One region of the Kocuria sp. NPDC057446 genome, then DNA from elsewhere that is predicted to be linked to it. Evidence: riboswitches for the same ligand, from Rfam matches in the RefSeq annotation. Region 1 holds a riboswitch; each other region holds the start of a gene.
What was found. Region 1 has a riboswitch for S-adenosylmethionine ahead of ACFU0Y_RS01590 (acyl-CoA dehydrogenase family protein). Riboswitches for the same ligand answer to the same signal wherever they lie in the genome.
Positions count from the first base shown of each region.

Region 2: linked by a shared signal. The riboswitch ahead of ACFU0Y_RS02850 (O-acetylhomoserine aminocarboxypropyltransferase/cysteine synthase family protein) and the one ahead of ACFU0Y_RS01590 (acyl-CoA dehydrogenase family protein) in region 1 are both predicted to bind S-adenosylmethionine.
Region 3: linked by a shared signal. The riboswitch ahead of ACFU0Y_RS13755 (methylenetetrahydrofolate reductase) and the one ahead of ACFU0Y_RS01590 (acyl-CoA dehydrogenase family protein) in region 1 are both predicted to bind S-adenosylmethionine.
Region 4: linked by a shared signal. The riboswitch ahead of ACFU0Y_RS00290 (O-acetylhomoserine aminocarboxypropyltransferase/cysteine synthase family protein) and the one ahead of ACFU0Y_RS01590 (acyl-CoA dehydrogenase family protein) in region 1 are both predicted to bind S-adenosylmethionine.

Region 1 covers NZ_JBHVDI010000006.1:1,830-8,931, reverse strand. Annotated here, with positions in the region: gene ACFU0Y_RS01600 (LLM class flavin-dependent oxidoreductase) at 1-1,212, opposite strand, end outside; gene ACFU0Y_RS01595 (MFS transporter) at 1,209-2,612, opposite strand; gene ACFU0Y_RS01590 (acyl-CoA dehydrogenase family protein) at 2,616-3,941, opposite strand; SAM riboswitch class I at 4,054-4,148, opposite strand; gene ACFU0Y_RS01585 (VIT1/CCC1 transporter family protein) at 4,567-5,673, shown strand; gene moeB (molybdopterin-synthase adenylyltransferase MoeB) at 5,774-6,949, opposite strand; gene ACFU0Y_RS01575 (thiazole synthase) at 6,946-7,102, opposite strand, start outside.
Region 2 covers NZ_JBHVDI010000011.1:17,613-24,714, reverse strand. Annotated here, with positions in the region: gene ACFU0Y_RS02865 (alpha-ketoacid dehydrogenase subunit beta) at 1-441, opposite strand, end outside; gene ACFU0Y_RS02860 (thiamine pyrophosphate-dependent enzyme) at 438-1,613, opposite strand; gene ACFU0Y_RS02855 (Lrp/AsnC family transcriptional regulator) at 1,856-2,308, shown strand; SAM riboswitch class IV at 2,397-2,530, shown strand; gene ACFU0Y_RS02850 (O-acetylhomoserine aminocarboxypropyltransferase/cysteine synthase family protein) at 2,555-3,883, shown strand; gene ACFU0Y_RS02845 (cystathionine gamma-synthase) at 3,892-5,085, shown strand; gene ACFU0Y_RS02840 (sulfurtransferase) at 5,123-6,091, shown strand; gene ACFU0Y_RS02835 (SDR family oxidoreductase) at 6,057-7,102, opposite strand, start outside.
Region 3 covers NZ_JBHVDI010000125.1:1,300-8,401, forward strand. Annotated here, with positions in the region: gene metE (5-methyltetrahydropteroyltriglutamate--homocysteine S-methyltransferase) at 1-1,138, opposite strand, end outside; gene ACFU0Y_RS13755 (methylenetetrahydrofolate reductase) at 1,195-2,121, opposite strand; SAM riboswitch class I at 2,193-2,301, opposite strand; gene ACFU0Y_RS13760 (glycosyltransferase) at 2,508-3,494, shown strand; gene ACFU0Y_RS13765 (hypothetical protein) at 3,491-4,885, shown strand; gene ACFU0Y_RS13770 (ArsR/SmtB family transcription factor) at 4,932-5,288, shown strand; gene ACFU0Y_RS13775 (SRPBCC family protein) at 5,292-5,789, shown strand; gene ACFU0Y_RS13780 (adenylosuccinate synthase) at 6,007-7,102, shown strand, end outside.
Region 4 covers NZ_JBHVDI010000001.1:55,720-62,821, reverse strand. Annotated here, with positions in the region: gene ACFU0Y_RS00295 (beta-glucoside-specific PTS transporter subunit IIABC) at 1-1,949, opposite strand, end outside; SAM riboswitch class I at 2,783-2,895, shown strand; gene ACFU0Y_RS00290 (O-acetylhomoserine aminocarboxypropyltransferase/cysteine synthase family protein) at 2,901-4,205, shown strand; gene ACFU0Y_RS00285 (PLP-dependent transferase) at 4,207-4,509, shown strand; gene ACFU0Y_RS00280 (DUF1852 domain-containing protein) at 4,607-5,626, shown strand; gene ACFU0Y_RS00275 (methionine synthase) at 5,623-6,666, shown strand.

The DNA of each region.
Region 1 (7,102 bases):
GTCCGCCGGCCGCACGGCCGCCGAGATGTTGAAGCCGTCCACGCCAGCCTCCTCGCGCCAGCACTCGAGCTCGTCCGCCACGGTGCCGGGGGCCCCGGCGATGACGGGCCCGCGGCCGCCGATGGCCACGAACTCGGCGAGGTCCCGCACCGTCCAGGTCCGGTCCGGGGACAGTGAGGTGAACGCCGCGAGCGCGGACTGGTTGGCGTCGGTGGCCACGTACTCGAGCGGCGCGTCAGGCTCCGCCCCGGCCAGGTCGACCCCGGTCCAGCCACCGAACAGGGACAGGGCCCCCTCGATGTCCACGTGCCGGCGATATCCGTCGAGTCTGGCCTGGGCCTCCTCGTCGGTCTCGGCGACCACCACGGTGGCCATGGTGAAGGTCTTCACGGTGTCCTCGGCCCGTCCCTGCGCGGCCAGTTCGGCCCGGACGCCGTCGGTCCACCGGCGCACGAGCTGCGGGGTGTTGCCGATGAAGAAGATGGCCTCGGCGTGGTCCACGGCGAACTGCTGTCCGCGCCGGGAGGCGCCGGCCTGGAACAGGAACGGGGTGCCCTGGGGGCCGGGGTGGGTCAGTGCCTGGCCGGGCACGGAGAACCAGGTGCCCTCGTGGCCGATGGGGTGCACCAGGTCCGGGTCCACGAAGACCCCGGCGCCGGCGTCGGCCTTCACCGCTCCGGGCTCGAAGGAGCCCTCGAGGAGCTTGTACATGACCTCCATGTACTCGTCGGCGCGGTCGTAGCGCTCGTCGTGCGGGATCTGCCGGTCCATGCCGAGGTTCCGGGCGGCGGAGTCCTGGTAGGAGGTCACCACGTTCCACGCCACCCGGCCGCGGGTGAAGTGGTCCAGGGTCGCGAAGGTGCGGGCCAGAAGATAGGGGGCCTCGTAGGTGACCGAGGCGGTCACCCCGAAGCCGAGCCGTTCGGTGACCGCGGCCATGGCCGGCACCGCCACGAGCGGGTCGAGCACCGGGCACTGCACTCCCCCGCGGGCGGTGGCCTCGGTCCCGCCGCCGTAGACGTCGTAGACGCCGGGGACGTCCGCCAGGAACAGCGAGGTGAAGCCGCCCTCCTCGAGGGTGCGGGCCAGGGACGTCCAGTACTCGAGCGTGTCGAAGTGCGTGACCCCGGCCTCCGGGTGGCGCCACAGCCCCGGGGACTGGTGCACGGGCACCATCATGTCGAAGGCGTTCAGCAGCAGGGGGCGGCTCATACGGTGGTCCTCTCGGGGATGGTCTCGGTGGCGCTCGCGGCGCCGGTCGGGGAGGCCGCGGTCCGGCCGGCGTGCAGATCGGTGAGCTCGGTGCCGCGCTGCTCGCGGGCGGGGTCCTTCGCGACCAGGGCGGCGACGACGGAGAGCACGGACAGCACCGAGAGGTAGCCGGCGATCAGCCACGGGGTGTCCCCGCCGGCGGCGAAGAGCAGGGCGGCGATCATCGGCATCAGCCCGCCGCCCAGGACGGTGCCCACCTGGTAGCCGAAGCTCACGCCCGAGTACCGCACGTGCACGGGGAACTGCTCGGCGAACCAGGCCGCCTGCGGTCCGTAGACCGCGTCGTGGACGAGGTTGATGCCGAGGATCACCACGAGCGGCAGCAGCGCGAGCGGGCCGGTGCCCAGGAAGGCGAACAGTACCCAGCCGAAGACGCCGATCGCCGCGTAGGCGGTCACCGAGACGACCCTGCGGCCCACCCGGTCGGACAGCCAGGCCCAGAACGGGGTGGAGAACAGGCCGATGGCCGAGGCGATCATCACGGCGGTCACGCCCGCGGCGCTGTCCCCGCGCACGTCCCGCAGATAGGTCAGCATGTAGACCGTCACCAGGTAGTAGACGGCGTTCTGGGCCAGGCGCAGGCCGATCGTGATCAGCACCGGGCGGCGGTGGTGGACCAGCAGCTCCCGCAGGGGGGCCTTGGCCACGCTGCCCGAGGCCCGGTGCTCCAGGAACTCCGGGGCGTCGGCCACGCCGAGGCGGATCCAGAGGCCCACCATCACCAGCAGGGCCGAGAGCAGGAAGGGGATGCGCCAGCCGTAGGCGGCGAACTGCTCCTCGCCCATGACGTTCTGCACGATGAAGAACGCCCCGGTGGCCAGCAGCATGCCGGCGGAGGAGCCGATCTGGGTGAAGGACCCGAAGAACCCGCGGTGCCGGGCCGGGGAGTGCTCCACGCTCAGCAGCGCGGAGCCGCCCCACTCCGCGCCCGCGGACAGGCCCTGGAGGATGCGCAGGACCACGAGCCCGGCGACGGCCCACCAGCCGATCACGTCGTAGGTGGGCAGCAGGCCGATGAGGGTGGAGGCCACGCCCATGAGCAGCAGGGAGGCCACCAGGAGGGCCTTGCGGCCGATCCGGTCCCCCAGGTGCCCGGCGATGATCCCGCCCAGGGGCCGGGCGATCACGCCGACCGCGAGCGTGGCGAAGGACGCCACGATGCCGCCGAGCTCGGTGGCCATGGGGAAGAACTGGACGTTGAAGACCAGCGCGGCGGCGGTGCCGTAGAGGTAGAAGTCGTACCACTCGATGGTGGTCCCGGCGAAGGCGGAGGCCAGGACGCGCTTCTTGCCGTGGACGATGCTGCTGCGGCCCGGGGCCGCCGTGGTCGTGGTGCTCATGCGTCAGGCTCCTGGGGTTCGGGCGGCATCGGTCGTGACATCGGTCTTGGCGTCCCCGATGGCGTTCAGGCCCTCCGGCAGGGTGCCGTTGACCAGGTAGTCGCCGAGGGCCCGGGCGCGGAAGGCGATGGGGTTGTGGGTGGCCACGGTCTGCGCGTTGCGCCAGTGCCGGTCCAGGCCCTTGGCCGTGGACGTGGCGGAGGCGCCCACGGTGAGGAACAGGTCCTGGGCCGCGCCGAGGGCCAGCTCCGGCACGGTGACCTGGGCGTGCTCCACAGCGATCTCGGACTCGTGCAGCGCCGCCGGGAGGGCGCCGGTGAAGTCCGGCCGGTCGGCGCCGGCCGCTGCGGCGGCGGCGATGCCGGCGTCCAGGGCGCGGGCGGCGTGCAGGACGGTGGCCTCGGCGGCGAAGACCTTGGCGGAGATCCGCCCGGTGGCCTCCTGGATCAGCGGGTCCTCCCGGAACGGCAGGCCGAGTCCGGTGTTGAAGGTCCGCCGGCGGGTGGCGACGGTCTCCACCGCGTCCCGCCGGGCGGCCCGGGCGATGCCGGCCAGCACGGCCAGCAGGACCAGCTGGAAGAAGGCGGCCTCGTGGACGGCCTCGGCGCTGCCGGCGGTGCGGTCCAGCACGGCGTCGTCCGGGACGCGCACCCGGTCGAAGACCGCGGTGCCCGTGCCGGTGAGCTTCTGCCCGAAGCCGTCCCAGTCGTCCTCGAGCGTCACGCCCTCGGCGTCCGTGGCGACGACGGCGAAGCGGCGCCCGTCCTGACCGTCCAAAGCGGCCGAGACCCGGGTGTAGTCGCAGAAGACGGAGCCGGTGGCGTAGAACTTCCGGCCGGTGATCTCCCACCCTCCGGCGGTGCGGGTGAGCACGGTGTTCAGGGTGCCCAGGGCGTTGCCGCCCTTCTCCGTGGAGGCGTTGCCGACGGTGGCCCCGGCCAGCACCCGCGGGTACCAGACCTCCTGGAGCTCCCGGGGCAGGAAGCGCAGGGACTCCACGAAGCCGGAGTGGGAGCGGTAGAGGTGGGCGATGTTGGAGTCCGCCTCGGCCAGGTCCACCAGCAGCCGGGTGAAGTCCTCGATGCTGACCCCGGGGCCGCCGTGGGCCGCCGGGACGCGCAGCGCACCGAATCCGGCCCGGTCCAGCCGGCGGACCTCCGCGTAGGGCAGCGCGCGCCGGAGGTCCCGGTCCAGGGAGCCGGCGGCGATCTCCGCGAACAGCGGCCGGAAGTGCTCCGCCAGTCCGGGGTAGTCCCCGGGCAGGCCGGCGGCGAGGTCCGTGCCGGCGCGGGGATGGGCGGTGGTCTCCTCGACCGTGCTCGGGGTCATGCGGTGGTCCTCTCGGTCGCACCGAGGATTGCCGGTCGGCCGGTCGCGCCGGGGCGGGCCCGGTGGCGGCGGCCCCGGAGGCTGACGTCACGGACCGGCTGCAGATCCGGGATCTCCATCGGTTCTGGCGTTAGCACCCTGACCCCTGGGGAGGGCGGGTTGCTGCGGCGTCGTCGAGCCAGATCTCTCGGCCGCTCTGAATGGGGCGCTTGCCATGGGACCAGACCCGGGTGGTGGCGTGCCAACCGTGACCGGCGTGACGTCATCGGGTGTCACGACGACGTCACAGTCGGCCACGTCGTCGTGAGTGGTGTACGGGGTCGGCGCCATGGACGCGCGGACCGGCTGGCCCGCGCTGCCGCGGTGCACCGCGGTTTCGGTGCACCGAAACCGGCTGGGCGCGGAACTGGATACGGTGGGGGTGTCGAAGGGGAGTAGTTCCCGCCACCCGACGGGTGGATGCAGAGGCGTGTCGACATGCTGGTCTCCCCGGACGGGGGACCCGGCGCGCCACTCGAGCACCTGCGTGCCCGAGCGAACGAGACCTTCGGCCGGACACCGCTCCGGCCGAGGTCTCCCCGCCCCCGGGGTCGCTCCGGCCGGGGCCCTGCCTCGAGGACGAATGATGACCACCCCTTCCGACACCCCGGCACCCCACGCCCCGACCCCGGCCGAGATCCGCCGCTGGCGCCGCTACCTGGCCGACGAGCGCGCCGAAGCCGCCGTCTACCGCGACCTCGCCGCCCGCCGCACCGGCGAGGAGCGCGAGATCCTGCTGGGCCTGGCCGAGGCCGAGGCCCGCCACGAGCAGCACTGGGTCGTGCTCCTCGGCCACCAGGTGGGGCATCCTCGCCGCGGGTCCCTGCGCTCCCGCCTCCTGGGCTTCCTCGCCCGCCACTTCGGTTCCGTGTTCGCCCTGGCCCTGATGCAGCGCGCGGAGTCCCGCTCCCCGTACGAGGCCGATCTCCACGCCACCGACGCGATGGCCGCCGACGAGCAGATCCACGAGGAGGTCGTCCGGGCCCTCGCCACCCGGGGGCGCAACCGGATGGCCGGCAGCTTCCGGGCAGCCGTCTTCGGGGCCAACGACGGACTGGTCTCCAATCTGGCGCTGGTGCTGGGCATCAGCGCCAGCGGAGTGTCCAGCGCGGTCGTGCTGCTGACCGGGGTCTCCGGCCTGCTCGCCGGGGCCCTGTCCATGGGGGCCGGCGAGTACGTCTCGGTCCGGTCCCAGCGCGAGCTGCTGGAGGCCTCCACCCCCAACGCGGACACCCGGCAGAAGGTCCCGATGCTCGACGCCGAGGCCAACGAGCTCGCCCTGTTCTACCGGGCCCGCGGCCTGGACCCCGAAGCCGCCGAGGCCAAGGCGGCCCGGGTCCTGGGCGGGGCGCACCTGGAGCACGCCGAGCACACCGGACCCGTGCCCACGGTGGAGGTCGATGAGCACGAAGCGGTGGGCACCGGGCTGGGAGCCGCGGCGTCGAGCTTCTGCTTCTTCGCCTCCGGGGCCGTCCTGCCGATCCTGCCCTACCTGTTCGGGCTGGAGGGCACCACCGCGGTGATCGTCGCGGCCGCGACCGTGGGCCTGGCGCTGCTGTCCACCGGCACCGTGGTGGCCCTGCTCTCCGGCAGCTCACCGGCGCGGATGGCGCTGCGGCAGCTGGCCATCGGCTTCGGCGCGGCCGGAGCCACCTACGCCCTGGGACTGCTCTTCGGCACCAGCATCGCCTGACCTCCTTCTGGAGTGCTGTCGGCACGTGCCCCGGGCAGGCGGGAATCGTCGATGGGGCGGAGGAGACGGAGTGGCGCCCCTCCCGCGGCGACGCGCCGGCTCAGTAGACCGGCCGGTCCGGGTCCACCCGCGCCACCCAGGCGAGCACCCCGCCCTCGAGGTGGCGGACCCGCTCCTCCCGCCCGGCGTAGAAGGGCCGCAGCGCGGCGAGCGCGGTCGCGGAGCGGGTCCCGGCCTTGCAGTGCAGCACGAGGTCCGCGCCGCGGGCCTCCGGCGGCAGGGCGTCCGCCCCGCGGTCCACGATCTCCTGCAGCGGCACGGGCACGGCGCCGTCGATGGCCACGAGCTCCCGCTCCCAGTCCTCGCGCACGTCCACCAGGGTGAAGGACGCCTCCCCACGCTCCCGGCGCTCGAGCAGCCGGGCCAGTTCGGCCGCCCCGACAGTCTCGGCAGGGTCCGCGCCGGGCAGCGCGCAGACCGCCGCGGGCCGGGCCACCGCGGTGACCGGGGCGGCGTCGGGGTCCGGGGCCAGGCGCATCTCGCGCCAGGTCATCGCGAGCGCGTCGTGCAGCAGCACCCGCCCGAGCAGCGGCTCCCCGGTGCCGGTGATGAGCTTGACGGCCTCCGTGACCATGACCGCGCCGACGGTGGCGGGGAGCATGCCGAAGACGCCTCCCTCGGCGCAGCTGGGCACCTCCCCGTCCGGCGGGGCCTCGGGGTAGAGGTCCCGGTAGGTGGGCCCGTGCCCGGCCCAGAAGACGCTGACCTGGCCCTCGAAGCGCAGGATGGAGCCCCAGACGCAGGGCGTGCCGGTCAGGGCGGCGGCGTCGCTGACCACGTACCGGGTGGCGAAGTTGTCGGCGCCGTCCAGGACCAGGTCGTACCCGCCGAGGATGTCCACGGCGTTGTCCGCGTCCAGCCGGACGGGATGGGTCCGGACCGTGACCAGCGGGTTCAGCGCGGTGACGGCCTCGGCGGCGGAGACGGCCTTGGGGCGGCCGACGTCGGCGGTCGTGTGCACCACCTGGCGCTGCAGGTTGGACAGCGCCACCACGTCGTCGTCGACGATCCCGAGGGTCCCGACCCCCGCCGCGGCGAGGTACTGCAGGGCCGGGGCGCCCAGTCCCCCGGCGCCGACGACGAGCACCCGGGCGCCGCGCAGCCGCCGCTGGCCGAGGGTCCCGATCCCGGGCAGGGTCAGGTGCCGGGCGTAGCGCTCGAGCTCCTCGCGGGTGAGCTCGGGGCCGGGCTCCACGAGCGGGGGCAGCGGGCTCACGGCCGCTTCCCCACGGGTGCCCAGTCCCCGCGCGGCACGTCCGCCGGGTCGGCGGCCGGCGCGTCCTCGGGGGCGTCCGTGTCGATCCGCCCGGCCATCGGCGAGGAGGCCTGGGCGTGGCGGCGGGCGGGGATGCGCCCGGCACCGGCGGCG
Region 2 (7,102 bases), on a different contig from region 1:
GGAGTCGCAGTGGTGCTCCACGCCGCCGATGCCGCCGGCGTAGGGGATCCGGACGACGATCGGCAGGCGCACCGCGCCCCGGGTGCGGTTGTGCATCTTCGCGATGTGCGAGGCGACCTGCTCGAAGGCCGGGTAGGCGAAGGCGTCGAACTGCATCTCGATGACCGGGCGCATCCGGTTCATCGCCATGCCCACGGCCATGCCGGCGATCCCGGACTCGGCCAGCGGGGTGTCGAAGCACCGGGTGCGGCCGAAGCGCTGCGTCAGCCCGTCGGTGATGCGGAAGACGCCGCCGAGGGTGCCGACGTCCTCGCCGAAGACGACGACGGCGGGATCGGCGGCCAGCGCGTCGGCCAGGGCGGTGTTGAGCGCCTGGGCGAAGGTGGCGGGCTTGACCGGCGGGGCCTCGCCGGCCGGGGCGGGGGCGTGCAGGGTGCTCACTGTCCGGTCTCCTCTCGGGCGAGCTCGGCGGCCAGGAACTGCTCCTGCTCGGCGAGCTGCGGGGTCTGCTCGGTGTAGACGTGGCGGAACAGCTCGAGCGGGTCGACCTCCACGTCGGCGTTCATGCCGTCGCGCAGGGCCGTGGCGACGTCCTCGGCGGCGGCGGCGATGCGCTGCTCCGCCGCGTCGTCGAGCACGCCCTCCGCGCCGAGGTAGGCGCGCATCCGGGTCACCGGGTCCTTGGCGATCCACTCCTGCACCTCGGCGTCGTCCCGGTAGCGGGTGGCGTCGTCGGCGTTGGTGTGCGCCTGCATGCGGTAGGTGTGCGCCTCGACGAGGAGGGGCTCGGACTCGGAGCGGGCCAGGTCCACGGCCCGGCGCAGGGTGGCGAGCAGCGCCACGAGGTCGTTGCCGTCCACGCGCTCGCCGGCCATGCCGTAGCCGACCGCCTTGTGGGCGAGGCTCGGGGCGGCGGACTGCTGGGACAGGGGCACGGAGATCGCGTAGCCGTTGTTCTGCACGAAGAACACGACCGGCAGCTTGAACACGGCCGCGAAGTTCAGGGCCTCGTGGAAGTCGCCCTCGCTGGTGGCGCCGTCGCCGCACATCGCCAGGACCACGGTGTCCTCGCCCCGCAGCTTGGCGGCGTGCGCCACGCCCACCGCGTGCAGCAGCTGGGTGGTCAGCGGGGTGGACTGGATGCCCACGCAGTGCTCGTAGGGGTCGTAGCCGCCGTGCCACTCGCCGCGGAAGATCGCCATGACCTGCATCGGGTCCACGCCCTTGGTCATGACCGCCACGGTGTCCCGGTAGGTGGGGAACAGCCAGTCGCCCTCCTCGAGGCACAGGGCGGCCGCCACCTGGCAGGCCTCCTGGCCGTGGCTGGACGGATAGACGGCCATGCGGCCCTGGCGGACCAGCGCGGAGTTCTGGTCGTTGACGCGCCGGCCGACCACCAGCTTCTCGTAGGCCTCCAGCAGGACCTCCCGGGCCGGCAGCGGGTACTCGTGGCCGGGGCCGGTGCCCTGCTCCTCGGGGGCGAGCAGCCGCCCGCTCGGGTCGACCATGCGGATCTCACCGCGGGCCGGGAGCATGTACTGCTCCGGCGTGATGCCGAAGGTCTGGGAGGCCCGGAGGATGGGGTCCTCGGGGGTCTCGACGGTCTGGCTCATGGTGTCCCCTCGGTCGGTCCCCGGTCCGGTCGCGGACCCGGGGAGGCAGGAAGGCTGCTGCAACTCTGTCTCCCCAGTATGCGAACCGGGCATGGTTCGTATCCACAGAACGGGAAAAATGCAGAAGACTGCGCTGGTCACCGCACCGTTCGTGGACGATATGTTCTAGTGTGGCGTGGAGCACACGCATTCGTCCGGCGCGGTCCGGACCCTGCGCCCGATCCACCCCGAAGGAGCCCGCCGTGGCCTCGACCCCCGTGCCCCTCGACGAGACCGACCAGAAGATCCTCGCGGAGCTCTCCCGCGACGCGCGGCAGTCGGTGACGGCGATCGCCGCGGCCGTGCACGTCTCCCGCGCCCACGCCTACGCCCGGATCAACCGGCTCCGGGACGAGGGGGTGATCCTGCGCTTCAGCACCGTGATCGACCCGGTGCGGGCGGGTCTGCAGGCCTCCGCCTACGTGACGCTCAAGCTCCAGCAGAACACCTGGCGGGAACTGTGCGCCCAGCTCCGGGCGATCCCCTCCGTGCACCACATCGCCCTGGTGGGCGGGAACTTCGACGTCATGCTCCTGGTGCGGGCCGTGGACACCGTGCACCTGCGGCAGGTCATCTTCGAGCACATCCAGCAGCTGCCCGGCGTGGTGGACACCCAGACGTTCCTGGTCTTCGAGGACATCGACACCCGCGCCTGACGCGCACGGCCGACGTCACGATCCGTCACGGTCGTCATCTTCCGTCGCGGAGGGACACCCACTACCTCTGCGCATAGTGTTGGTCCAGCTTCACGAGACGTGACCGCCAAGCTCCGACTGGGTCACGCACCAACCCCATGCTCATTGGGTGGTTCGGATGAGGAAGCGGCCTGCATCCTCCGCGGCGCCCCACCGGGGGACCGCGGCCGTCCGGTGCGGGTAAGAGCAAGGCACAGGAGCAGCGCCATGTCCATCCCCGTCACCGACCACGACCTCGCGACCCGGCAGATCCACGCCGGCACCTCCGACCCGGTCGTCCAGCGCACCCTGACGGTGCCGATCTACCAGACCGCGGCCTTCGAGTTCCCGGACTACGAGGCGGCCCGGCAGATGTTCGCCCAGACCCGGGCGGGCTTCACCTACACGCGCACCGGCAACCCCACGGTGGCCGTGCTCGAGCAGCGGATCAGCGACCTCGAGGGCGGCACGGGCGCGGTGGCGACAGGCTCCGGGCAGTCCGCCGTGGCCGTGGCGCTGCTGGCCCTGCTCGGTCAGGGCGCCGGCAAGCACCTCGTGGCCTCCGAGAAGCTCTACGGCGGCACGGTGGACCTGCTCACCGACTCCTTCGCGGACTGCGGCATCGAGGTCTCCTTCGTGGACCCGACCGCCCCAGGGGCGTGGGCCGCGGCCGTGCGCCCCGACACCCGCGCGTTCCTGCTCGAGTCCATCGGCAACCCGCTGGCCACCCTCCCGGACCTGCCCGGGATCGCCGATGTCGCCCGGGCCGCCGGGGTGCCCGTCGTCGTCGACAACACCCTCGCGTCCCCGGCCCTGTACCGGCCGCTGGAGAAGGGCGCCGACATCGTGGTGCACTCCGCCACGAAGTTCCTGGGCGGGCACGGCAACGCGCTCGCCGGGGCGGTCGTGGACGGCGGGACCTTCGACTGGTCCGCCCGGCCCGGGAAGTGGCCGCAGTTCACCCGGGCCCGCGCCCGCTGGGGCGGGCAGAGCCTCGTCGAGAAGTGCGCCGCGGCCAGCCCCTACCTGCACCTGGTCCGAGCCAAGTACGTGCACGACCTCGGCACCACGCTGTCCCCGTTCAACGCCGCCCAGATCCTGCAGGGCACCGAGACCCTCGACCTGCGCGTGAGCCGCCACACGGCCTCGGCGCTGACGGTGGCCGAGTTCCTGACCGGGCACCCCGCCGTCGCCCGCGTGCACCACCCCGGCGTGCCCGGCGACCCCGGCGCCGGCATCGCGGCCCGGGACTTCCCGCGCGGGACCGGCTCCGTGTTCTCCTTCGACCTCGCCGCCCCGGACGACGCCGTGGGGCCGTTCATCGACGCGCTGCGGCTGTTCAAGCTGGTCGCCAACGTCGGGGACACCCGCAGCCTCGTGGCCCACCCGGCGGCGATGACGCACTGCCGCCTGACCCCCGAGCAGCGCCGGGCCGGCGGGATCGCCGAGACCACGATCCGGCTGTCGATCGGCCTCGAGTCCCCCCAGGACCTCGTGGCCGACCTCGGCCGGGCCCTCGACACCGTCGCCACCACCGTCCAGACCTCCCGGAAGTGAGACCCGCCATGACGTCCGCCACCGAGCCCCGCACCCGCCACCGGGGCTTCACCACCACCGCCGTCCACGCCGGACAGGAGCCCGATCCGCTGACCGGGGCGGTCATCCCGCCGATCTACCAGACCTCCACGTTCGCCCAGGACGGGATCAACGTGCTGCGCGCCGGGCACGAGTACAGCCGCGGCTCCAACCCCACCCGCAGCGGTTTCGAGGAGCAGCTCGCGGCCCTGGAGCGCGGCGAGCGCGGGTTCGCCTTCGCCTCGGGGATCGCCGCCGAGGACGCCCTGCTGCGCGCGGTGCTGCGCCCGGGCGACCACATCGTGCTCGGCGCCGACGGCTACGGCGGCACCAACCGGCTGATCACCAGGGTGCTCGCCCCGTGGGACATCGGGCACACACCCGTGGAGATCACGGACCTCGGCGCCGTCCGGGCGGCCGTGCGGACCGGCACCACGAAGGTCCTGTGGCTCGAGACGCCGTCCAACCCGCTGCTCGGCATCGCCGACGTCGCCGCCTGGGCGCAGCTGGCCCGGGACGCCGGGGCGCTGCTCGTCGTCGACAACACCTTCGCGTCCCCGTACCTGCAGAACCCCCTGGAGCTCGGCGCGCACGCCGTGGTGCACTCCACCACCAAGTACATCGGCGGGCACTCCGACGTGCTCGGCGGCGCCGTGGTCGTCGGGGCGGCCGAGTGGAGCGGGGCCCCGCTCGCCGAGGCCGTCGGCTTCCAGCAGTTCGCCGCCGGCGCCGTGGCCGGTCCCCAGGACAGCTACCTGGCCGCCCGCGGGCTCAAGACCCTGAGCCTGCGGATGGAGCGCCACCAGGACAACGCGCAGCGGATCGCCGAGTGGCTCCTGGAGCGCCCCGAGGTCGCCCAGGTGCTCTACCCCGGGCTGCCCGAGCACCCCGGTCACGCGCTCGCCGCCGCGCAGATGCGCGGCTTCGGCGGCATGGTCTCCTTCCGCCTGGCCGGCGGGGAGGCCGCGGCCCGCGCGGTGGCGGAGGGCACGCGGCTGTACTCGCTGTCGGTGAGCCTCGGCGGGGTGGAGTCCCTGATCTGCTACCCCTCCGAGATGACGCACGCCTCGGTCCGGGGCACGGCGCTGGCCGTGCCCGTGGACCTGGTGCGGCTCTCGGTGGGCATCGAGGACGTCGAGGACCAGCTCGAGGACCTCGACCGAGCGCTCACCGGCGTCTCCTGACCCGGCGGCCCGCCGCCGGCGGCACTAGCCTGGGCGCATGAGCACCGGCACCCCGCAGGACAGCACCCGGCCCGAGGCCACCCCGCAGGACAGCACCCCGCTCGAGGCCACCCGGCCCGACGGCGATCCGTCCGACAACGGACTGCTCGGGCTGCCCGGACCCGTGGTGGGCACGGAGTGGTTGGCCGGGCACCTCGGCGACCCCCGGCTCGTGCTCGTGGACGCGAGCTCCACGCTCAACCGCGCCGAGGAGGCCCTGCCCGGGGCCGTGCTCCTCGACCTGGACGGGGACTTCTCCGACCCGTCCTCGGAGCTGCCGCACACGGCGCCCCCGGCGGAGCAGCTGACCGCGGCGGCGCGTGCGCTCGGGATCTCGCGCACGAGCACGGTCGTGGCCTACGACGCCAAGGGAATCTTCGCGTCCGCCCGGGTCTGGTGGCTGCTGCGGACCGCGGGCTTCGAGCAGGTCGCCGTCCTCGACGGCGGCCTCCCGGCGTGGGCCGCCGAGGGCCGGCCCACCGGGGCGCACGGCGCGCCGCCCGCCGAGCCCGGCGACGTGGTGCTCGTGCCCCGGGCGGACTCCTTCGCGACGGCGGAGGACGTCGCCCGGGCCCTGACCGATCCGGGCACCACCGTCCTGGACGCCCGCTCCGCCGGCCGGTTCGCGGGCACGGAGCCCGAACCGCGGCCGGGTCTGCGACCCGGGCACATGCCGGGGGCCGTCAGTCTCCCGTACACCGACCTGCAGGACGGGAGCGGCCGGCTCCTGCCCCTGCCGCAGCTGCGGGAGCGGATCGCGGCGGCCGCGCCCGAGGGGCAGCGCCTGGTCGCCAGCTGCGGGTCGGGGCTCACGGCGTGCGTCCTCGCACTGGGCGCGCACCTGGCCGGGCGCGAGGACGTCACGGTCTACGACGGCTCCTGGAGCGAGTGGGGACGACCCGGACCCCGGCCTGTGGTGGGCCCGGCCGGGGTCAGCCCCGGTCCGGGGTCTCCCCGGCAGTCGTGATCCGTCCGGCGTCCGCCCCCGCTCCGTCCGCCGGGGTGTCGTCCAGCGCGGCGGCGAGGATGTTGCGGGCCATCGACGGGAAGATGAACCCGTGGAAGGGCCACACCCCCCACCAGTAGAGCCGGCCCGGGAGGCCCCGCGGGAAGAAGATGGCCCGCTGCGCGTACCGGCTGCCCTCGCCCTCGGGGGTCACGGACAGCTCGAGCCACGCACGCCCGGGAGCCCGCATCTCGGCGTGCAGGAGCAGCTTGTGCCCCTCCTCAATGCTCTCCACGCGCCACCAGTCCACGTACTCGCCCACCTGCAGGTCCGTGGCGTCGCGGCGGCCGCGGTTCAGCCCGGCCCCGCCCACGAGCTTGTCCATCAGACCGCGGACCTGCCACGCGAGGGGCAGCGAGTACCAGCCGTTGCGCCCGCCGATGGACTCGATGACCCGCCACACCTGCTCGGGCCGGGCCGGGCCGGTGCGGCTGCGCTCGTCCACGAACACCGTGCGCCCCGCCCAGTCCGGGTCCGAGGGCAGCGGGTCCGCCGCGGCCTCGGAGGAGCTGTAGTGGACGTCCCACGTGGTCTCCACGGAGTTGTCCTCGATCTTCTTCAGCGCGAGCGCCACGGCGCGGCGGTAGCCCGCCAGACCCTCGGGGGGCGGCGGGATGTGGTCGTCGATGTCGTGCTCGCAGGACACGGCGTCGTGCTGCAGCGACTGCACGAGCGGTACGGCCAGGCCCAGGGGGATCGGGGTGACCATGCCCACCCAGAACCCGGAGAGCCGGGGCGCGGGAAGCGGGAAGTGGAAGACCACCCGCCGGCGCAGTCCGGCGACCCGGGCGTAGCGGCGCATCGCGTCCGCGTAGGTCATGACGTCGCGGGAGCCGATGTCGAAGGTGCGGTTGAGGCCCTCCGGCAGGTCCATCGCCCGGACCAGGTAGTACAGCACGTCCCGGACGGCGATGGGCTCGATGCTGTTGGTGACCCAGGACGGCGCCGGCATGACCGGCAGGGTGTCGCCGA
Region 3 (7,102 bases), on a different contig from region 1:
CGCGGGCCAGGGTGACGATCTCGCCGACCTTCTGGTCGGCGAAGGCGAGCCAGCTCCGCAGCTGCGGGTCCAGGCGGGTCTCCTCGGCCACGTCGTGCGGGACGTGGAACAGGGACGTGGAGGAGGCCACAGCCACCTGGGCGCCGCCGCGGGACAGCTCCGCGAGCTGCTCGAGCCGGCCGGCCAGGTCGGCCCGCCACACGTTGTGCCCGTCCACGGCGCCGGCCACGAGCACGGCGGAGTCCTCGCCCTGGAAGAACGCCAGCTCCTCGGGCGTGGGGGCCTCGCCCTTCACGAGGTCGAGGTGCAGGGCCTCCACCCCGGAGCAGGCCAGCGGGTGCAGCAGCGGCCCCGGCGAGCCGTAGGAGGTGGTGACGAACAGCTGCGGGCGCCCGGTCACGGCCGTCAGGGCCGTGTAGGCGTCCCACACGGACGGGGCGAGCTGCTCGGCGCCGACGTGCTGGTCCGCCACGAGGGCCGGCTCCTCCAGCTGCACCCAGTCGGCGCCGGCCGCGGCGAGCTCCTGGAGCAGCCGCGCGTACACGGGGAGCAGCTCGGGGAGCCGCTGCAGCGGCTCGAATCCCGCGGGGGCGCCGTCGTCGGCCTTGGCGAGCAGCAGGTAGGAGACGGGGCCCACGAGGACCGGTCGGACGGTGAAGCCGTGCGCGGCGGCGCGGCGGACGTCGGCCACGAGCCGGTCGGCGGTGGCGCGGAACGGGGTGCCGGGGCCGATCTCGGGCACGAGGTAGTGGTAGTTGGTGTCGAACCACTTGGTCAGCTCGAGCGGAGCCCGTCCGGCGTCGCCGCGGGCCAGCACGAAGCTCGCGTCGAGGTCGAGCCGGCCCTCGGCGTCGGCGAGGTCGGCGAACCGGGACGGGACCGCCCCGAGGGCCACGGTGGTGTCCAGGACCTGGTCGTAGAGGGGGAACGCCGCGGGCAGGGAGGAGTCCTGGGCGCCGAGGCCCAGCTGCACGAGCCGGCGGTGGGTCGCCAGCTGCAGGTCGGCGGCCGCCGACTCGAGCTCGTCGCGGGTCGAGCGCCCGGCCCAGTAGGCCTCCAGGGCCTTCTTGAGCTCGCGGCGGCGGCCGATCCGGGGGTAGCCGGTGATGGTGGCGGCGGGGAACGGGACAGTGGTCATGGGAATCTCCTGAAAGGTGTCGAGAGGTCGTGCGGAACGGGTGCGGACGGACGTGCTCACGCCGGGAGCAGCAGGTCCTCGAGCGCGACGGGCACGTGCGGGACGCGGGGGAGGTCCACGTGCTCCAGCAGGTCGAGCACGGCCCGGTGCTCGTTGAAGGTGTACAGGTGCAGACCGGGGGCGCCGGCGTCCAGGGCGGCCCGGGCCAGCCTGGCCGCGAAGGCCACACCCGCCCGGTGCCGCTCGGCGGGCCCGGGCGCGTCCTCCAGCGCGGCGGCCAGACCCGGGTGGGGCGCCAGCCCGGCCAGCCGGCACAGCGTCCGCAGCCGCCGCGGGTCGGTGACCGGCATGATCCCCGGGACGATCGGGATGCTCACCCCGGCCGCCCGCGCCGCCGCCACGAGGCGCTCGTAGCGCTGCGGGCGGAAGTAGACCTGCGTGATCGCGAAGTCCGCCCCGGAGCGCTGCTTGGCCAGCAGCACCTCCACGTCGTGCCGGAACGAGGGCGACTCCGGGTGCCGGGTCGGATAGGCGGCCACGCCCACGGCGAGCCGGCCGGCGGCGAGGGCCGCGGTGTGTCGCTGCTCCACCTCGCGCACGAGCTCCACGAGCTCGCCGGCGTGCCGCAGCTCGCCCGGCTCCGCCCCCGGGTCCAGGTCCCCGCGCAGGGCCAGGACGCCCCGGACGCCGCGGCGGACCAGCGCGGCCACGGTCCGCTCGAGCTCGGCCCGCGTGCTGCCGACGCACGTCAGGTGCGCCAGGGGCCGCAGGCTCGTGCGGGCCAGGAGGTGGTCGAGCAGGGCCAGCGAGCTGTCCCGGCGCTGCTCGTCCCCGCTGTAGGTCACCGACACGTGGTCGGGGCACGTGGGCTCGAGCGCCTCGATGGTCCGCAGCAGCGTGTCGGCGCTCGCCGCACTGCGCGGTGGGTAGAGCTCGTAGGACAGGGACGGCGGCGCCGGCCGGGCGGTCGGGCGTGGTGTCACGTTCTTCCTCCAAGGGTCACCCCGAGGGAGGGCGGCAACCGTCCCGGGACGGACCCGGGAGGGAAGCGACAGCTCCATCGGTCCTGGCGGGAGCACCGTTTCCGCGCGCCCCGTGGCGAGGAGCGCGGATGGTTGCTGCGGCGTCGACGAGCCAGGTCTCTCGGCCGCTCTGGATAGATGCAGGACCCATTCCAGCGGCTGCCCCGCCGTGCTGCCAAGTGCGGAACCGCAGAAGACGCCGGTGCGCCGACTGTGACGGCGGGGGCGTCACAGGGCGCAACACGGACGCACGGCGACGCACGGGCGGCGGGCCACGGTCCTGCGTCCCGCGCGCCCTCGCCATAATGGACGGGTCACCCCGCCCCGGACCGCAGGAACGAGTGCCCATGCCCGCCACCCCCCGCATCGTCGCCGTCGTGCCGTGCCACAACGAGGAGGCGGCCGTCGCACGGGTCGTGACCGACCTGCACGCCGCGGTGCCCGGCATCGAGGTGTACGTCTACGACAACTGCTCGACCGACGGCACCGCCGAGGCCGCCCGGCGTGCGGGCGCGCACGTGCGCCGCGAGGACGAGAAGGGCAAGGGCAACGTGGTCCGGCGGGCCTTCGCGGACATCGACGCCGACGTCTACGTGCTCGTCGACGGCGACGACACCTACGACGTGGCCGACGTCCCCACCCTGATCGGGACGCTGCTGGCCGGGCCCTACGACCACGTGGTGGGCGTGCGCCGGCAGGTCACCAGCACCGCCTACCGCTCGGGGCACGAGTCGGGCAACCGGTTCTTCAACGCCCTCGTGACCTTCGCGTTCCGCCGGCAGGTCTCCGACATGTTCAGCGGCTACCGCGTCTTCTCGCGCCGCTTCGTCAAGTCCTTCCCCGGCCTCTCCCGGGGCTTCGAGATCGAGACGGAGCTCACCGTGCACGCCGTCAACGCGCGGATGCCGCAGACCGAGGTCCCGGTCGGCTTCCGGGACCGGGCGGAGGGCAGCGAGAGCAAGCTGCGCACCTACCACGACGGACTGCGGATCCTGGCCGTCTTCGGCCGGCTGCTCTTCCACGAGCGGCCCCTCCTCGTCACCGGCGCCGTCGCGCTGGCACTGTTCGCGCTGGGGCTGGTCCTCGGCCTGCCCGTGGTCGCGGAGTTCGCGAGCACCGGCCTCGTGCCCCGCTTCCCGACGGCGTTCCTGGCCGCCTCCCTGGTCATCCTCGCCGGGGTGTTCCTGCTCATGGGCGTGCTGCTGAGCGGTCAGGCCAAGATCCGCCGGGAGACCTCCCGGCTGTTCTACCTGCGGCAGCCGGCCCCCCCGTGGAGCGGCGAGGACGCCCCGGACCGGGCCGGCCCCCGCGGCGCGGGGCAGCGGCTCCCGTGAGCACGGAGCGGGAGGAGCTGCGGTCGCGGCTGGTCCCCCTGCTGCCCTGGGCCCAGGGCCTGGGAATGCTGCTGGTCCTGCAGTTCGCCCTGTTCGGGCTGCTGACGGTGGGCCAGGCGGTGCCGGACCGGCCCATCGTCGAGCACCTGCTGGCGGCGGTCGAGGACGGCACCTACGGCCCGCACGGGACGATCGACCGGATGGGCGGCCCCGCCGACACCTTCACCGAGTGCGTCGTGGCCGGCACGGGCCTGGGCGCGTCCCCCGAGGAGTCCGCCTTCAGCCGGGCGGTCCGGATGCCCAGGATCGCGACCTGCGGCGGCGGCCCGGAGCAGCTGCGGGCCATCTCCGAGGGGGCCGTGCTCACGGACAACGGCTACTACAAGTACTGGGCCGGCTACACCGTGCTCACGCGCCCCGTGCTGGCGCTGACCGGTCTCGAGGGGCTGCGGATCGTCTCGGGCACCCTCATGGTGCTCGCCCTGGGCGGGGCGTTCCTCGCGGTCCGCGCCCGGACCTCCACCGCCGTGGCACTGGCCCTGACCCTGCCCTACGTGGCGGGGACCAACCTGCTGTCCACGCCCTCGACGTCCTTCAGCCAGTCGATCTCCATCGCCTTCATCTTCCTGTCGGTGGCCCTCGCCGCGCTCGGAGCGGGGCGCTCGACCCGGGCGGCGTACGCCGGGACGGCGCTCGGCGCGGCCCTGTTCTGCTTCGTGGACCTCCTCACCACCCCCGCCGTGCCCTGGGCGATGTCCGCGTTCGTGGTCGGCGCGGCGGTCTGGTGCCGCGCCGGGGAGCTGCGGGGGACCGCCGTGGCCGTGGTGGTGAGCGGTCTGGTCTGGCCGGCGGCCTTCGCCGTCACGTGGCTCGCGCGCTGGGTCATCGCCGGCGCCTTCCTGGGCGTCCCGGCCACCCTGGAGGTGGTCCGGCGCAACGTGGGGATCCGCACCGGGGGCGACCACGCGGGAGTGTCCGACGCGTTCGGGGCCGGCGTGCGCCGCAACCTCTCGTACTGGTGGGAGGTGGTGCCCACCTCGGGGCTCGTGCTGACCGGCTGCCTGCTCGCGGCGGGCGTGGGCCTGGGGCTGGCGCTGCACCGGGGCGGTCTCGCCCGGTGGGGGACCGCTGCCGTCCTGGCCCTGCCGGCCCTGGTCGTGCCCTTCTGGTACACGGTGCTCAGCAACCACTCCCAGATCCACGCGTTCTTCGTCAACCGCGGGGTGGCGGCCGCCCTGGCCGTCGGCACCGCGGCCTGCCTCGCGGCGGCCCTGCGGCCCCGCCCGGCCGCCGGGGCGGCGCCGCCTGGCGCGGAGCACGAGGACACCGTGCCGGCACCCGACCGTCACGATCCGGTCTCGGACCTTGCCGGGGCCGGTCGGGAGCCCTAGCCTTTAACAACCAACAGGTTGATCAAGGAATCAGTTGACAAACACCGTGGATCCCGGCGACGACGACCTCCTCGACAGGGCCTTCCTGGCCCTGGCCGACCCCGTCCGCCGCCGCATCGTCGCCCGGCTCAGCCGGGGGCCGGCCACGGTCACCGAACTGGCGGAACCCTTCGCGATCTCCCTCCAGGCGGTCTCGAAGCACATCCAGGTCCTCGAGCAGGCGCAGCTCGTCACGCGCACCCGTGACGCCCAGCGCCGGCCCGTGCACCTGGACCCCGCACGGCTCGAGGCGCTCACCGCGTGGATCGACCGGTACCGGCTGGTCCGGGAGGAGCAGTTCCGCCGCCTCGACGCCGTGCTCGACACCCGAGCCGCGGACCGCGGCGAGCACACCCAGGACTGAACCATGGGACACGCACTGCACCTGACCGTCCCCGACGGCCTGCCCTTCATCGACTTCGAGCGAGAGTTCGACCACCCCGTGGCCGAGGTCTTCCGCGCCCACGCCGATCCCGGGCTGTTCCGGCAGTGGATCGGGCCGCGCGGGCTGCGGACCCGGATCGACGGCTTCGATTTCCGCCCCGGCGGCGCCTACCGGTTCGTCCAGCGCGGCGAGGACGGCGCCGAGGAGTACGCCTTCCGCGGCGTCTTCCACACCGTGCGCGAGAACGAGCTCGTCGTCCAGACCTTCGAGTACGAGGGCTGGCCCGACGCCGTGGACCTGGAGTACCTGCACTTCGAGGACCTGGGCGACGGCCGGTGCCGGCTGCGCGGGCACACCGTCCACGCGTCCCAGGAGGCCCGCGACGGGATGGTCGGATCCGGCATGGAGAACGGCATGGCCGAGGGCTACGAGCGGCTCGAGGAGCTGCTGGCCGGGCGCCGCGGGCCGGACGGGGCCTGACCGCGCGCCCGACGGGGCGGCGAGTGCCTGCCCGGGGGTGCGGGCCGCTAGACTTGGACGGTACGAGCCCCTGGGTCTCCTCCCGCCGGCGCCGCGACGCTCCGGGCGCGCGGACGGGAGCGGGCCGACGCAGGGGCGTTGTCGTGCCCGGCCGGTGCGCGCCTGCGCCGGGTCCCGCGGGCGAGGTCCCGTTCCATCCAGGCAGGAGAGTCGTTCAATGCCAGCAATCGTGATCGTCGGCGCCCAGTGGGGCGACGAGGGCAAGGGCAAGGCCACCGACCTGCTGGGAGGCCGCGTGGACTACGTGGTCAAGCCCAACGGCGGCAACAACGCGGGGCACACGGTGGTGGTGGGCGGCGACAAGTTCGAGCTCAAGCTCCTGCCGGCGGGCATCCTGAGCCCCAACGCGGTCCCCGTGATCGGCAACGGCGTCGTCGTCAATCCCCAGGCCCTCTTCGAGGAGATCGACGGCCTCGAGGCGCGCGGGGCGGACACCTCCCGGCTGCGGATCTCCGCCAACGCCCACCTGGTGGCCCCGTACCACCAGACGATGGACCAGGTCTCGGAGCGCTTCCTCGGCAAACGGGCGATCGGCACCACGGGCCGCGGCATCGGGCCCGCCTACATGGACAAGGTCGGCCGGCTCGGCATCCGCGTCCAGGACGTCCTGGACGAGTCGATCCTGCGGCAGAAGATCGAGGGCGCGCTGCGGCAGAAGAACGAGCTGCTCGTGAAGCTCTACAACCGCCGGGACATCGACGTCGAGGAGGTCGTGCAGTACTTCCTGGGCTACGCCGACCGGCTCGCCCCGATGATCGTGGACTCCACCTACCTGCTCAACCAGGCGCTCGACGAGGACAAGGTGGTGCTCATGGAGGGCGGCCAGGCGACCTTCCTCGACGTCGACCACGGCACGTACCCGTTCGTGACGTCCTCGAACCCCACCGCGGGCGGTGCGTCCGTGGGCTCGGGCATCGGGCCGACCCGCATCACCCGGGCGATCGGCATCATCAAGGCCTACACCACCCGCGTGGGCGCCGGGCCGTTCCCCACCGAGCTCTTCGACGAGATGGGCGAGCAGCTGCGCACCACCGGCGGCGAGTTCGGCGTCAACACCGGCCGCCCCCGCCGCACCGGCTGGTACGACGCCGTGATGGCCCGGCACGCCTCCCGGATCAACGGCTTCACCGACTACTTCCTCACCAAGCTCGACGTCCTCACCGGCATCGAGCAGATCCCGGTGTGCGTGGCCTACGACGTGGACGGCGTCCGGCACGACGAGATGCCGATGACCCAGACGGAGTTCCACCACG
Region 4 (7,102 bases), on a different contig from region 1:
GTGCCCTGGGCGACGGGGACCACGTCCGTGAGCTGGGCGGTGTTGGTGATGACCACCAGGGTGGTCGGGTCGTAGCCGGCCTCGGCCACCACGTCGAGGTCGACGACGGCCAGGAGGTCCCCGGCCTTGACGTGATCGCCGCGGGTGACGGCGGGGCTGAAGCCGCGCCCGTTGAGCTGGACGGTGTCGATGCCGATGTGCACGAGCACCTCGATCCCGCCGGGGGACTTGATCCCGTAGGCGTGCCCGGACTTCATCGCGGCCTTGACCGTCCCGGAGATCGGGGCGTAGACGTGCCCATCGGTGGGGACGATGCCCAGGCCCTTGCCCATCGCTTCGGAAGCGAAGACCTTGTCCGGGACCTCGGTCAGGGCCACGGCCGTGCCGTCGACGGGGGAGAGAACCTCGACGGTGCCGGCGATCTCGGTGGCGGTGGCGGTGCCGGTGGGCAGGGTGGCCGTGGCCGAGGTGGCGCCGGCCGGGGTGTCGGTGGAGGCGCTGGTGTGTGTACTACCGGAGGCGATCGGGGCGTCGTCAGTGGCCGGATCCAGCGCGGCGGTGTCCTGGGCCTGCACATCGGCGGTGGGGACCGCGGACTCCCGGGGGCCGAAGAGGAAGGTGAGGGAGAAGGCGATGACCACCGCGACCCCCGTACCGATCAGCTGCAGGGTGAAGCTGCCCACCGTGGAGAACGCAGGCAGAGCCAGCAGAGAGGGGAACACGAAGGAGTTGGCCGCGCTGCCGCCGGAGGCCGCGATGGCCCCGCCGATGACACCGCCGGCGATGCCGAAGTAGAAGGGCTTCTTCAGCGGCAGGTTCACACCGTAGATGCCCGGCTCGGTGATCCCGGCCAGGAACCCGGACAGGGCGGCCGGGCCGGCGACCTGACGACGGGCGGCGTTGCGGGTGCGGAAGAACACGGCCAGGGTCGCGGCGGCCTGGGCGAGCACGGCGGCGAGCAGCGGACCCGTCAGCAGGGAGTAGCCCTGGGTGGCGAGGTCGTTGGTCATGATCGGGACGAAACCCCAGTGCAGGCCGAAGAGCACGAAGACCTGCCAGAACCCGCCCATGATCGCCCCAGCCAGCCAGGGAGCGAAGCCGAAGGTGGCGTTGACACCGGAAGAGATGGCCTGCGCGGCGTAGGTCGTCACCGGCCCGACGGTCATGAGGATGAGGGGGACCATGACGAGGATGGTCAGCAGCGGGGTGCTGAAGTTGCGCAGCGCCGCGGGCAGGATCTTGTTCAGGAACCGCTCGAGGTAGCCCTGCAGCCAGACCGCGACGATGATCGGGATCACCGAGCTGGTGTAGCTCATCATCACCACCGGCAGACCCGCGAAGGCCACGGGGGCCCCGGCCGCAGCCAATTCCACGATCGAGGGGTAGACCAAAGCGCCGGCGATGGCCATGGAAGTGAACTGGTTGGTCTTGAACCGCCGGGCGGCGGTGACCGCCAGGAACAGCGGCAGGAAGTAGAAGATCGAGTCGGCAGCCGCAGCCAGGATGACGTAGGTCTGGGACTCGGCGTTGAGCCAGCCGAACTGGGTCGCCATGCTCAGGAACGCCTTGAGCAGCCCGGCCCCGGCCAGCGGCCACAGGATCGGCAAGAAGATCGAGGAGATCAGGTTGATGAACCGGTTGAAGAGGTTCCCGCCCGGCGCTTCGTCACCGCCAGTGGAGGCTTCGTCGCCGGTGAGCTTGGTGATTTTGCCCAGCTCGGCGTGGACGTGCGGCACGTTGTCGCCGATGACGACCTGGTACTGGCCCCCGGCCTGCATCACGGCGATCACCCCGGGGAGCTTCTCGATGGCGGCCTTGTCCGCCTTGGACTCGTCGCGCAGTTTCAGGCGCAAGCGCGTTGCGCAGTGGGTGGCGGAAACGATGTTCTCCTCGCCGCCGACCTCCTGCAGAATCCCCTCGGCCAACGACCGGTAGTCCACAACAGCCATGACAGGCCTTTCTTTCCGATTTTGGGCACAAAAAAAGACCCAAGCCGCACCGTCAGGTGCGTCTCAGGTCTTGCCCCGTGTCCGGGTAACAATCCTCCAGGCGTAAACCGCCTGCTTGGATCAAAGTACGGGTGACGGGGCTCATACGCAAGACGTGACGAATGTTTCACGCACGCGCAAGGGCTTCGGTCAGGGTCACCACCTTCCACTGATCGGCGGCCATCCTGGAACCAGGCCGTCTTGCTCCAGGCTCCGAGCGTTGCACAAGGAGGAGGGTCCTTGACGGTCATCCCGCCGCCTGGTGCCGATGGATTGATAGCACTTTCAGGGCCGCCCGAACTGCTGCTGGTTGCCCCCGGGGCAACGGATCCCAGCGCGGCTCCGTCTCCTCCGCTTTACATATGGCCAGTTAGCGGTGGACCGTGCTGCGGTAGAGGTTGGTCATACGCCGCGGGTTGCCACGGTCGAAGAGCGGGGCCCGGGAGAGCCCTCCTGTGGTGCCGGAGGACGAATCCGATGGCTCCGTGCACGGTGCCCGGGATCCGGTTGACGCCGTTCACCACGACGTTGATGACGCCGCCCCCAGGCGTGCGTCATCTTCTCCGCGCACAACGCCCTCGACGACGCACTGGTCTTCCGTCGGGACATCACTGAGCCCACGATGAGGGCCGGGCGGCTGGCCGTCACAACCTGTCACAAACCCGGCCCGACGTCGGCCGAAGCGGCCGAGCGCGACCGCCCGGCCCGAATATGTCCCGACGTGTGGTTTTGTGACAACCGACCCCACCGTCCGTTGGACTATAGAGCCGTCCATCGAGTGGGATGAGCGCACCACACCATCCAGAGCGGCCGAGAGATCTGGCTCGACGACGCCGCAGCAACCAGTCAGCCGACCCTGGGACACCGGGACCGGCGGGCACGGTGCTACCGCCAGGACCGATGGAGGATCGAATGAATCACCACGCCACCCAACAGGTCCACGCCGGCTACGAGCCCGAGGCCCCCTATTGGCCGGTGGCCGTGCCCATCCACCAGACGGCGGCCTACCGCTTCCCCGATCACGCCACGGCCGCCTCGATGTTCCGGCTGGAGACCCCCGGGTTCACCTACAGCCGCACGGGCAACCCCACGGTCGCCGTGTTCGAGAACCGACTGGCGGCCCTGGAGGGCGGGATCGGGGCCATCGGCACCGCCACGGGACAAGCCGCCGTCGCGCTGTCCCTGCTGACCCTGCTCCACGGCGGCAAGCACTTGGTCGTCTCCAGCCAGCTCTACGGCGGGACGGTGGACCTGCTGACGGACACCTTCGCCGACTTCGGCATCGAGGTCACTTTCGCCGACCCGGCCGACCCGCAGGCTTGGGGCGCGGCGATCCGGCCGGACACCCGCGCGTTCTTCCTGGAGTCCATCACCAACCCGCTGGCCACCGTGCCGGACCTGCCGGCGCTGGCGGACATCGCCCACGCCTCCGGGGTCCCGGTCGTGGTGGACAGCACCTTGGCGACGCCGGTCCTGTACCGGCCACTGGAACATGGTGCCGACGTGGTGGTGCACTCCGCCACGAAGTTCATCGGCGGGCACGGGGCCGTCCTCGGCGGGGCGATCGTGGACGGCGGCACCTTCGACTACGGCGCAGCCCCGGAGCGGTGGCCCCAACTGACCCGGCCCAAGGCCCGCTACGGCGGACAGGCACTCATCGACCGGCACGGCCGCGGCGCCTACCTGGCGCTGGCGCGCAGCAAGTTCCTGCACGACCTCGGCCCTTCCCTCGCCCCGGCCAGCGCCGCCCAGTTCATCCAGGGCCTGGAGACCCTCGCCGTCCGCATCGCCCGGCAGGAGGAGACCGCGCGAACGGTCGCCGAGCACTTGGCCCGGCACCCCACCGTCGGGCTCGTCCACCACCCGGCGATCCCCGGGCACCCCAGCGCCGCCCTCGCCGAGAGGGACTTCCCGCACGGCACCGGCTCGGTGTTCTCCTTCGACCTGGCCGCCGGCCCCGAGGCCATCGGCCCGTTCATCGACGCTCTGGAGCTGTTCCAGCTCGTGGCCAACATCGGGGACGTGCGCTCCCTGGTCAGCCATCCGGCGACCATGACGCACTGCCGGCTCACCCCCAACCAACGCCGGGCCGCGGGCATCACTGAGACCACGATCCGGCTGTCCATCGGACTGGAGTGTCCCGAGGACCTGATCGCCGACCTCGACCGGGCGCTGGCCACCGTACCGGCCTCGGCCCTGACCGGGGAGGCGCGCTGAGATGACCCTCCTGAACGACACAGCACAGACGGACACTGCGCCGACGGCCCGTCGGGGCTTCAACACGATAGCGGTCGCCGGCCAGGCACCGGACCCGCTGACCGGGGCGGTCGTGCCGCCGATGTACCAGACCAGCACCTTCGTGCAGGACGGCATCAACGTGCTGCGCGGCGGCCACGAGTACAGCCGGGGGTCCAACCCGACCCGGACCGGTCAGCGCCGCGTCACCGCCGCGGCCCGCGCGGCCCGGAGGCCCGGATCGACGTCGTCTGGGCAGCGCCGGGGGTGCCAGGAGCATGACTGAGGCGACTTTCGGGAGGGCAGTGCACGAGCAGCAGGGAAGGACGTTCGAGATGAGTACGGACCTGGGAGGCAGGCCCTCGGTCCACAGTGAGGAATCGATGCATCAGACCACCAGGACGAACGACTTCACGTTCGGTATCAGCACGACCCGCTTCGATGAGGACTACTGCCCGTCGTCCAGTTCCCGAGGCACGACGAACTTCGCGAACCTGGCCCGCGGCGAGAACCGTCGGCAGAACCTCCGAAACACCCTGACAATGATCAATAGTCGCTTCAACGACCTGGCCCACTGGGACAATCCCAGCCGGGATCGCTATGCCGTGGAGATCGAGATCGTCTCCGTGGACCTGCACTTCGCCGCCGACGGCGACGACGCGGTGTTCCCCCTGATCGAGGTCCTCGACGTGCAGATCCTCGACACCCTGTCCAATGTGCACATCGACGGGATCGTGGGGAACAACTTCTCGTCCTACCTCCGGGACTATGACTTCAGCGTGGTGCTGCCGGAACACCACGCGAAGGCGTCCCGGTCCAGCACCCCTAATGACTTCGGCGAATTGCACGGGAAGCTCTTCACGCACTTCCTGGACTCCGATGCCTACCGCGAGCGGTTCCCCCAGCCGCCCGTGATCTGCATCAGCGTCTCGAGCACCAAGACGTATCGTCGGCTCGAGAACCACCATCCGATCCTCGGGGTCGAGTATCGGCAGGATGAATCCTCCTTGACGGATCGATACTTCGAGAAGATGGGACTGCGGGTCCGCTACTTCATGCCCCGCGGCGCGGTCGCACCCCTGGCGTTCTATTTCCGGGGCGATCTCCTCAATGACTATTCCAGCCTGGCACTCATCGGTCTCATCAGCACGATGGAAGCGTTCCAGAAGATCTATCGCCCGGAGATCTACAACGCCAATGCGGCGGCTGGTCGGATCTACCGGCCGAGCCTGGAGAGTCGAGACTACTCGGTGACGCAGATCGCCTACGACCGCGAGGAGCGCAGTCAGCTGGCTCTCATGCAGGGGAAGTTCACGGAGGAGCACTTTGTGAAGCCACACCAGACCCTCCTGGAGCAGTGGGCCGCGGCCCACTGCGGACGAGAGACGGAGAATCACCGATGAACACCCTGTTGCCCACCACCATCGTGGGCAGCCTGCCCAAGCCCTCCTGGCTCGCGGAAGGTGAGACGCTGTGGTCCCCTTGGAAGCTGGACGGCGAGGAACTGCGCGAGGGCAAGCGGGATGCGCTGAGCCTGGCCGTGGACGAGCAGCGCCAGGCGGGTATCGACATCGTCAGCGACGGCGAACAGACCCGTCAGCACTTTGTCACCACGTTCATCGAACACCTCAGCGGCGTCGACTTCGAACACCGGAAGACGGTGCGGATCCGTGACCGCTACGACGCGAGCGTCCCGACGGTCGTCGGCGCGGTGGGCCGTGAGCGGTCGGTTTTCCTCGACGACGCGAAGGCCCTCCGCGCGCGGACCAGCCAGCCCATCAAGTGGACGCTCCCCGGTCCCATGACCATGATCGACACCCTCTACGACAAGCACTACAGGAGTCGCGAAAAGCTCGCTTGGGAGTTCGCGAAGATCCTCAACCAGGAGGCCAAAGAGCTGGAGGCGGCGGGCGTCGACATCATCCAGTTCGACGAGCCTGCCTTCAACGTGTTCTTCGACGACCTCAAAGAGTGGGGCGTGACCGCACTGGAGCGAGCGGCCGAGGGACTGCGCAGCAAAACGGCCGTGCATATCTGCTACGGCTACGGCATCAAAGCCAATACCGAGTGGAAGGCGACGCTCGGGTCGGAGTGGCGCCAGTATGAGATGTCATTCCCGCTACTCCAGCAGTCGACGATCGACATGGTCTCCCTGGAACGCCACAACTCCCGCGTCCCGGTCGAGCTCATCGAGTTGCTCCGAGGTAAGCAGGTGATGGTCGGGGCCATCGACGTCGCCAGCGACGCGATCGAAACCCCGGAGCAAGTGGCCAGCACCCTCCGGCAGGTGCTCCGGTTCGTCGATGCGGACCAGTTGTATCCGAGCACCAACTGCGGCATGGCGCCACTGGCTCGACAGGTGGCGCGAGACAAAATGATCGCTCTCGCTGCGGGTGCGGAGATCATCCGAGCGGAACTCTCCGGAGCGACCCCCTCGAAGTGACGGCCAGCCAGGGCGTTCAAGACCTGGCGGTGAGCCCCGCCTGACGCCCGAATGAATCGTCCCCGTTAGCGGCCTCGGGAACGGACGGGACTAAACTGCCGCCCAAGCCCACTGTCCGACGTGCTGAAGTGCCAAGACGGACCTATCGTCATCACGGGCACCATCCTGACTTGCCCGGTGCGGTAGTCCACGACCCGGCCATCGGGGTACCTGCGGGTGTTGCCGCTCTTGAAATGGTTTCAATAGTCTCTCCAAGGCAATCGCCGGGCGCAGATGACAGTGATGGCTAGGGCGACGACAGCGGTGCCCTGCCCAGCGGGGGCGGCAGCGGCGATCGCGCGGGCATCTGCCAAGACACTGGGGCGGGTGGAGGCGACCATGGGCACACCTTAGAAGACATCCAGTCGGGGTAACGCACCACCGCTTTACATATGGT